DNA from 3 places in the Enterococcus saccharolyticus subsp. saccharolyticus genome. Region 1 is predicted to be linked to each of the others. Evidence: predicted binding sites of a transcription regulator. Region 1 holds the regulator's gene; each other region holds the start of a gene.
The links. Region 1 encodes NrdR, which represses ribonucleotide reductase genes. Its sites were predicted from a motif close to ACACNATATATNGTGT; they were not measured.
Positions count from the first base shown of each region.

Region 1 (3,220 bases):
TAATTGCGGCTTGTTTCTCACTATCTTCAACCTCTTCAACTGGATTGTCTACCCAGTCAGGCAATGTTTCTTTACGAATTGGTTTGCGGTAATTGGTACGTTGCGTTTCGCGTTTTTCTTTGGCTTCTTTTGATTCTTTAACCAATTGACGAACATGTTTAATCGCATCTTCTGGACTTTTAATGCCCATCTCTGACCAGTTTGTTGCAATTCGATTCACAAAGCTTGCTTGTAGCGCACTATTATTCTGAACAACTAATACATAATGCATTAATACATTGATGACGCTGTTGGCCAACGGACTTTTTTCAATTAATGATTTCAATAGCCAAGTCTCTGAATCTGTCACAAAGCTATGTTTTTCTTGTTTAATAGCTTGTAAAAAATCAGCTGGTGCGGTCGCTTCACTCATTTGAATTAATTCAATATCTGGTTCGGAAAATCCGGATTGACGAAGTGTGTTAAAGCGACGTGTCTCCGCATCTTCCGAAACATAAATGCCCATCTTTTTCTGCGGTGTTTGTTTCGTATAACGTGTCACTACTTTCGCGAGTTCTTTTTCATTGACCTTTCCATCGACAAAAGAAACGGCTTCGGTCATTAAATCAACTAACTCCATCTCATCAAAACCATATAAATTTTGATAAAGTAACAATTGATGATTAAAATCAGCGGTAAAATTAGCACGAGAAATATATTTTTTCTCTGCTAGATTCACCAAGAATTCCCAATCGATTTGTGTTGCATCCAATTGAATCCCCGTCGTTTGTGGCATATTATAGGCTTGTGCTACTTGTTCTAATTTCGCCGTTTTGCGCATAAAAGACTCTTCATTAATTGATCCGTAGACTTCAGTAAATGGACGTGTAATTTCTTGATAACTAGAGATATCAAGTGTTTTAGGTTTAAAGCGTTCAACCATTTGATTGAATTTGCGTTCTCCGATGACACTCCACAATAAAAAGCTATACGTTTCATCTTTAAAAAAGGCACATGGATGTAGCGGTTCTTCCAAACGATACAAAAACATTCGACCGAATTCTAAATCTTCTTTCATAAAAACAGATAGCAACCCCATTCCTTCCAGCTGTTTACGAGCTTTCAAAAAATCAGGTAAACCAATGTTTAGCGCATTTAGCATATCAATATGTGCAAATTCATTTTCAAATGAATCTTCCTCATCGCCCAATAAAGCATAATACAACGCGAGAGCTTGCGCGCCGATAATTGGTTGGTAAAGGTATAATAAACCATCATTGCCTTCTTTGGTTAAAGGTAGGCTCTTGAACACTTGATAAATATGATTTGGTTGAACTTCATCCCAAGCGGTATTCACAAAAGCCCCTCCTTTAAATTATTCATTTGCTTCTTTGGCCTTATCAACAATGTCTTGTAGTTCCTTTAAGAAGACCGACATATCTTTAAATTGACGATAGACACTTGCAAAACGAATATAAGCAATTTCATCTAAATCGACTAATTCTTCCATGACATATTCACCAATTAAAGTTGATGGAATTTCATTTTCACCACGTTCACGAATACGTGTTTCAACATGATCGACAATTTGTTCCATTTGTTCCATCGCGACTGGACGTTTTTCAGCAGAGCGAATTAAGCCACGTAAGACTTTTTCACGATTAAATTCCTCACGAGCGCCATTTTTCTTAATGACTAAGAGAGGTGTTTCTTCTAATCGTTCAAACGTTGTAAAGCGAAAGCCGCAGTGTTCACATTCTCGTCTACGGCGAATCGCACGACCGTCATCGGCTTGACGGCTATCAATAACACGAGAATTATTATGATGACATTTTGGACAGTGCATATTTCCACCTCATTTATCTCTATTTATTTTTAAATTTTCTCAACGAATAAATTAAATTTCTTTCTATATTATAACACGTTTACCAGTTCTTCTGACAGAATAGATAAGAAAAAACTCTAGAAAACTCTAGAGTTTTTAATCTTTTTAAATAAATTTTTGTGCTTCTAACCAACTTTTAACGTTCTCTTTTGTTTGAGCGATAGAACCTTGGTTATCAAACACTATATCTGCACGTTGTTTTTTCTCTTCGATGGGTAATTGACTAGCAATTCGTTGTTGGGCTTGTTCTTTGGTCAACGTATCACGATTCATTAGACGTTCAAGTTGCACAGTTTCCGGAACATACACCACTGCAATTTTATCCATAAACTGTTCATAATTTGCTTCAAACAGTAAAGGAACATCTGCAATGACTAAGGGCGCATCGTGATACTGATGAATTTGCGCTGTAATGCTTTGTCGCAAAATTGGATCAAGCAACGCATCTAATTGTTGTCGTTTTTGTTCATCCGCAAAAATGATACTACCTAATTGCTTACGATCCAAATGGCCATTAGGTAATAAGATTCCTTCACCAAAATGTGCAACAATTGCTTGTAAGCCTGCTTGGTTTGGTTCGACGATTTTTCTAGCAATCACATCGCCATCGACAATTGGAAAACCATAGGCACGAAAAACAGACACCACGGTACTTTTGCCAGTTGCAATGCCGCCAGTAAGACCTAAAATCATGGTTGTCTCACCCTTTCCGTTTTTGACACGTTGGACAATAATGCGTCCCGCGTTGCGCCACTTTGGTTTTCACAATCGGTGTTTGACAACGTGGACACGGTAGATTGGTTTGTCCATAGGCATTTAACGCCACTTGGAACGTGCCAGCTTCACCTAACGCATTCGCATATGAACGAATCGTGGTACCACCTGCTTCGACTGCTCGTGCTAAGACATCGATAATTGCTTGATGCAGACGGGTCGTTTCCCCATCATCTAACACGTTAGCTGGCGTTTCAGGATGAACTTGCGCTTCCCAGAGTGCTTCATCCACATAGATGTTGCCTAAACCTGTCACAAGCTTTTGATCTAGCAATAATGGTTTAATTGCTTTAGATGAACGTTTTAATTTTTCTTGGAAAGTTTCCAAATAAAAGACATCTGGTCGAGGTTCGGGACCTAATTGTTTAATCCCTTTGTATTCGCTACTTTCATTTTTCAGAACCAACACCATCCGGCCAAATTTACGCACATCATTGTAAGAAAGACGTGAATGGTCAGTAAAATGAAAAATGACGTGTGTGTGTTTATCAATCACATCTTGTTGGTCAGTATCAAATCCATATTTTCCTTCCATACGTAAATGCGAAATCATATCAAAATTCGTCAATTTAAAAATTAAAA
Region 1 is NZ_CP118957.1:1,501,645-1,504,864, forward strand. Features, by position in the region: gene PYW32_RS07785 (replication initiation and membrane attachment family protein) at 1-1,336, opposite strand, end outside; gene nrdR (transcriptional regulator NrdR) at 1,355-1,825, opposite strand; gene coaE (dephospho-CoA kinase) at 1,970-2,557, opposite strand; gene mutM (DNA-formamidopyrimidine glycosylase) at 2,565-3,220, opposite strand, start outside.

Region 2 (3,220 bases), 850 kb from region 1:
AAACTCTCACTAGGTGTTGAATACACACTAAAATGATAGCCGTATTCATCGGCCCAATCATCAGCATGTTTTTTTAAATCGTGTAAAATCGCCAAAGTAAATTCTTTTGCTTGGGGATTATTTTCCCATTCGCCACCGTAAAAAGCGGCAGCAACTTCATACAAACCAATATAACCCAAAGAAACGGTTGCTCGACGATGACGAAACAATTCATCGACAGTATCGGTGGGCGCTAATTTTTTCCCAAAAGCACCGTGCATATATAAAATAGGAGCATTCGTTGGTGTAGCTTCTTTGCAACGTTCGATACGATATACGAGTGCGTCTTTTACGATTTGTAGACGTTCTTCGAGCAATTGCCAGAATTTTGCTGTGTCTTTTTGTGCTTCGATAGCAATTCGCGGTAGATTTAACGTCACCACCCCTAAATTCATCCGTCCCACGTTGACTTCTTGACCATTCGCATCTTGCCACCCTTGTAAAAAGGAACGACACCCCATCGGTACTTTGAAACTGCCTGTTAGTTCCACGATTTTGTCATAGTTTAAAATATCGGGATACATCCGTTTTGTCGCACATGCTAATGCCAGTTGCTTAATGTCGTAATTCGGGTCTTGGGGGGCGAAATTAATGCCTTTTTTGATAGAGAAAATCAATTTCGGGAAAATTGCTGTTCGGTGTTCACTTCCTAAACCATTGATTCGATTTTGTAAGATTGCCCGCTGAATTTCACGTTCAAACCAATTGGTGCCTAAACCAAATCCAAGAGAAGTAAAAGGGGTTTGTCCGTTGGAAGTAAACAAGGTATTAATTTCATATTCCAAGCTTTGCATGGCATCAAAAATATCTTTTTGCGTTTTTTGGCGTGCAAATAAAATTTGACGCTCGTCGCCGTCAATCCACTCCTTTGCATCAGTTAAATGCTTTTCATAGTTTTTTTTAGCAAAAGGCGCTAATAATTCATCCACACGATCTGCTGAGCAACCGCCGTATTGGCTTGATGCAACATTCGCAATAATCTGCGAGATTTGTGCAGTTGCCGTTTGAATTGATTTCGGTGCTTCGACCTCTGCATTGCCCATTTTAAAACCTTCATTTAACATTTTTTTAAAGTCAATCAAGCAGCAATTGGTCATTGGTGCATAAGGGTGATAATCCAAATCATGGTAATGAATATCCCCTTTTTGATGCGCATTTGCAACATGTGGTGGGAGCATTTTTAAGCCAATGGATTTGCCGACGATTCCGGCTGTTAAATCGCGTTGTGTGTTAAAGACATTGCTATCTTTGTTGGCATTTTCATTCACGACACTTTGTTCTTTATTCATTAATTTTTCAATTGTAAAATTAATGTCCGTTGCTTGACTTCGTTCAAAATCACGTTGGGTACGGTAGCGAATGTATTCTTCGGCAAGTGTATAGTCATGCTGCTGTAATAACGTATGTTCCACGATATTTTGAATTTCATAAATTTTAACCGTCTTTTGGAAACGTGCCATAATTTCCTGAGTGATTTTAGTTACGAGATAATCTAATTGTTGATGATCGAGCGGTGAAAGAGCCCCCTGGATTTGTTGTTTGGCTTTGACTAACGCGTGATAAATCTTTTGGTCATCAAAATCTACAGTTCGTCCATCTCGTTTTACGACCTTGATTTTTATCCTATTCGTTGGCAGGAAAGATTGTTCATCTTTTCTTTTAGTTTCCATCATTTTGCGTCACTCCTTTGTTTGATTCTTCTCTATCATAAAATAAAAAATAGAGAAATACAACTATATATAGTGATCAATAGTGTTTATACACAATATGTAGTGTTTGTTAGAAGGTTTAGAAAAGAAGCAATGTCGGGTTTTTGTCTTGTTTTATCTTGCACAAAATGTATAAAAATTTCTTTGTAGATTTTAGAGAATTACTAGGAAATATGCTAAGATACAAGAGAGAAAAGAGGCGAGAGTTATGAAAAAAATAATTGATGTCAAACATTTAACGAAAACATACGGCACACGTTTTAATCAAACGAAAGTGCTAGATAACTTATCTTTTAGTGTCGATCAAGGGGAATTTGTCGGCATTATGGGACCAAGTGGTGCAGGAAAAACAACTTTGATGAATATTCTGTCTTCCATCAGTTTACCAACAATGGGTTCAGTATACATCGATGGCAAAGATATTACTCGGATGAAAGAAAACGAATTAAGTGATTTTCGTCGACAAAAAATTGGGTTTATTTTTCAAGACTTTAACTTATTAGATACCTTAACGAGCAAAGATAATATCTTATTGCCGTTAGCCATTGATCGACTACCAATTAAAGAAATGGAACAGCGCGTCCAAGAAGTGGCGGAACTATTAGGGATTTCGTATTTATTAAATCGTTACCCGGATGAATTATCCATTGGTCAAAAACAACGAGTGGCAGCAGCCCGTGCGATTGTTGCCCAACCATCAGTCATTTTTGCGGATGAACCAACGGGATCTTTGGATTCCAAATCGGCGACAGAACTATTACGTTATTTAAGTGAAGTGAATTTACACAAGGACACCACGATTTTAATGGTGACCCATGACCCATTTACCGCCAGTTATTGCAATCGAATTTTATTCATCAAAGATGGTGTTTTTTTCGCTGAAGTCGTTCGGCGTGGATCGCGCAAAGAATTTTTTGAACAGGTGATTGATATGCAGGCGACAATTGGAGGAGGCGGTCGACGGAATGCTCTTTAAAATCATTTGGCGTAGTTTTTTACGACAGACGAGAAACTACATTGTGTACTTTTTATCGATGACGACAGCTGTCATGATTTTTTATTCATTTAGTGCAATGACCTATGACCAACCGTTAACGTTACGTGCGCGACAAGACATTCAAATTGAAGGTGTCTTAACATTAGGAAATGTGTTTGTTGCAATGGTGGTCTTAATTTTCATGTTGGGAGCGAACCAATTTTTTATTCAACAACGTCAAAAAGAAATTGGTTTGTATCAATTATTTGGTTTAAGAAAATCACGAATTATTTTTCAATTTCTGATTGAAGGAGTCGTATTAAATGTTTTTTCCTTAATTGTAGGCATCGTCATGGGAATTATTTTTTCTAAATTTTTTGCTATGATTTTGATTAAAGCAATGGATTTAAACCTCGAAAGTCGTTTTTTTATTTCTTGGGCGTCCATTTTAACAACTGTTGTGATGTTTTTTGTAGCGATTAGTTTAATCTCTTTA
Region 2 is NZ_CP118957.1:650,389-653,608, forward strand. Features, by position in the region: gene nrdD (anaerobic ribonucleoside-triphosphate reductase) at 1-1,712, opposite strand, end outside; gene PYW32_RS03405 (ABC transporter ATP-binding protein) at 1,957-2,724, shown strand; gene PYW32_RS03410 (ABC transporter permease) at 2,714-3,220, shown strand, end outside.
Region 2: a site for NrdR is predicted at 1,800-1,815, ahead of nrdD (anaerobic ribonucleoside-triphosphate reductase). Genes of this name have one in related genera too.

Region 3 (3,220 bases), 840 kb from region 1:
ATACAAAACTATCTTTGGTGTGATAGGGAGAGAAAGAGACACTTGTTTCTGTGTAAAAAGCATCTAAAGTTAAGGACAAACTATTGTTCATCGGTAAAATTAATTCTTTGTCTTTTTTTCCCCAATATTTGATTAAGGCAATATTTGTATATGCACGTGCTTTTCCATTATACATGTTGATAAACTCCTAATCCTTGAAGCCAAATATCTTTGACTCCATATGCTTTTAGTTTCGTCGCAATTATTTCGGCTTTTTCTTTGGTGTCACAAAGGACTAGAAAACACCCTCCACGACCGCCACCAGTTAGTTTGGCGCCAAGTGCACCTTCAGTTAATGCTAGTTCCATGCAAGTATCTAAGGTGTTATTGCTGACGGTTAATTGTTTTAAATAGTCTTGTGCTTTTGTCATAGCAAGTCCAAGTTTTTTGGCTTCGTTATGAACAATTGCTTCTTTGGCTGTTTTGGCTAATACCCCCAATTGATGAATAGCTAAACTGGTTTCATCGGGCGCTGTTTCAAATAAAGCTGCGACTGAACGAACAGCTGCGCGTGTTTGTCCTTTAATTCCCGTATCAGCGACTAATAAATAGGCATCAATATTTAGAGGGAAAGGCAAAAAGTCTTTGCCACGCTCAAAATAGATAGGGTTGTTGCCACTTGTTGCGGCAGCATCGATCCCACTTGGATTGCCATGCGCAATGCTTTCTGAAAAATTCACATATTCAAGCAAGGTTGCTTGTGACAAATTTTTTTCTTGCCAGTCAAAAAAAGCACGTGTCACAGCTACAGCTACAGCAGCGCTTGATCCCATTCCACGTTCAGAAGGAATAGTGCTTTGAATGGTTAAATGAAAGTTGGGCGTATGTAAATGTTGTTGTAGTTTGGTGGTTAATTGTTGGATATTTGCTAATCCTAAAGGTGCTTGGTCGAATGTTCCTTCGTGATAAGTAGAGCATAACGACACAACCTGATTTTCTTTCACAGTAGCGATAACTTGTGTCCCGCTAAAAGGAAACGCAATTGCTGGTTCGCCATAAACGACAGAATGTTCTCCCATCAAAATAATTTTTCCAGTGGCTTTTCCAATACCCTGTGCTAACATGACGTACCTCTTTCTTTTTCATAATAGAATCCTTTAGCTATTTTACTAGATTAATGCCGTCTCGTTAAGCCCTCAATGTTGATTCTAAGAAAAAATCCTAAATCTTAAGACTTTTTTTGAGAATTTTCTTACGTAAAGTTTAGCTAACTTTCGCTTGACCATACTATATATAGTGGGGTACAGTAGGTAAGTTGAAAAAATAATACTATATTTAGTGATGAGTGAGTTGGAGGAAATGAGTGTGATTGTATTAGCAGGAACGATTGGTGCCGGGAAGTCAAGTTTGACAGCATTATTGGCTAATCGTCTAGGTAGTCAAGCTTTTTATGAATCCGTTGATGACAACGAAGTGTTGCCACTGTTTTATGAAGATCCAAATAAATATGCTTTTTTATTACAAATTTATTTTTTAAATAAACGTTTTGACAGTATTAAACAAGCGTTAAAAGATGATAATAATGTATTGGATCGGTCGATTTATGAAGATTCTTTATTGTTTCATTTGAATGCGGATTTAGGTCGTGCAACGGATACTGAAGTACGCGTGTATGATGAGTTATTAGCCAATATGTTAGAAGAATTACCGTATGCTTCACATAAAAAACATCCTGATTTGTTGGTTCATATTCGTGTATCTTTCCCAACCATGTTGGAACGCATCAAAAAACGTGGTCGCGAGTTTGAACAAATTGAACACGATCCAGATTTATATGATTATTATGAAGAATTGAATCGTCGTTACGATCAATGGTTTGCTGAATATGATGCAAGTCCGAAAATTCAAATTGATGGCGATCAACTGAATTTTGTAGAAGATACGCAAGCTGCTGAAACAGTCTTGGATGTAATTGAAGCAAAATTACAAGAGATCCGTCAAGAAGTGCAGTAACCAAAAAAAGGCTGTGACATAAGTCGTTTAATAATAAAATATCCGAACAATAGAAGAATGTTCCTAAATTTGATGGCATTCATTCTAGTTTGTTCGGATATTTTTGTCTTGTTTTTACTTACGTCATAGTCCTTTTTTGAGTGTTAATGTCATCGCATTTAAGGCTACTACAATCGTACTAAGTGACATCAAAATGGCGCCGACTGCCGGACTCAATAAAAATCCAAAGGGGGCTAACACACCTGCTGCTAAGGGAATTGCCAGAATGTTATAACCAGCACCCCACCAAAGATTTTGAATCATTTTCTTACGCGTCGCTTGGGCTAAATTCAAGAAATGTAAAATATCTTCAGGATTGCTATTGGTCAATACGACATCGGCAGAATCAATGGCAACATCCGTCCCAGCACCGATAGCTACGCCAATTGTCGCACGAGCTAGACTAGGGGCATCATTAATACCATCACCAACCATCATGAGTCGTTTATCTTTTTTTGTCCAATCAGAGACAATCCGTTCTTTGTCGTCAGGCAATAAATTTGCGTAGTAAGTGGTCATGTTTAAATAGTGAGCTACATTTTTAGCTGCTTCTTCATTGTCACCAGTTAGCATGACCGGTTCAATGCCGCGTTGTTGTAATTGAGCGATGAACTGTTGGGCTTCTGGCTTGATTGTGTCTCCTAACGCGATAAACCCAATTAGCTGGTCGTCAATTATCAGAAAACTGATGGTATTGCCTTGTTCTTGATACGGTTGAAGCAAATGAGTATCGATGGTTTGTCCTATTCGTTGCAGCTCTTTTTGATTAATAATCTTAACCGTTTTACCTTCGATACTTCCAGATAATCCTACCCCAGAAATATTTTGTTCGTCTTGTGCTGTGTAAGGCGTGATTTGTTTCTCTTTTAAATAGTTCATAATTCCTGTTGCAATTGGATGGTTTGCGGACGCTTCTAATGCACCAATATATTTTAGCATCGTTTCACTAGAGTAAGTGGTATCCATCACTTCAACACCGGTCACAGCAAACGTTCCTTGGGTCAGCGTTCCTGTTTTATCTAAGAAAATCATCTCAATATCATGGGCATTTTCAAGCGCATTGCGATTTTTTAACAAAAGCCCACTTTTGGCAGCGATGGAAGTGGCGCGCGCTACTACTAAAGGAATAGCTAAACCTAAAGCATGAGGACATGCGATGATAAAAACGGTGACCATGCGTTCTAAGGCA
Region 3 is NZ_CP118957.1:2,338,151-2,341,370, reverse strand. Features, by position in the region: gene mvaD (diphosphomevalonate decarboxylase) at 1-175, opposite strand, end outside; gene mvk (mevalonate kinase) at 168-1,103, opposite strand; gene PYW32_RS11930 (deoxynucleoside kinase) at 1,339-1,992, shown strand; gene PYW32_RS11925 (heavy metal translocating P-type ATPase) at 2,116-3,220, opposite strand, start outside.
Region 3: a site for NrdR is predicted at 1,264-1,279, ahead of PYW32_RS11930 (deoxynucleoside kinase). Genes of this name have one in related genera too.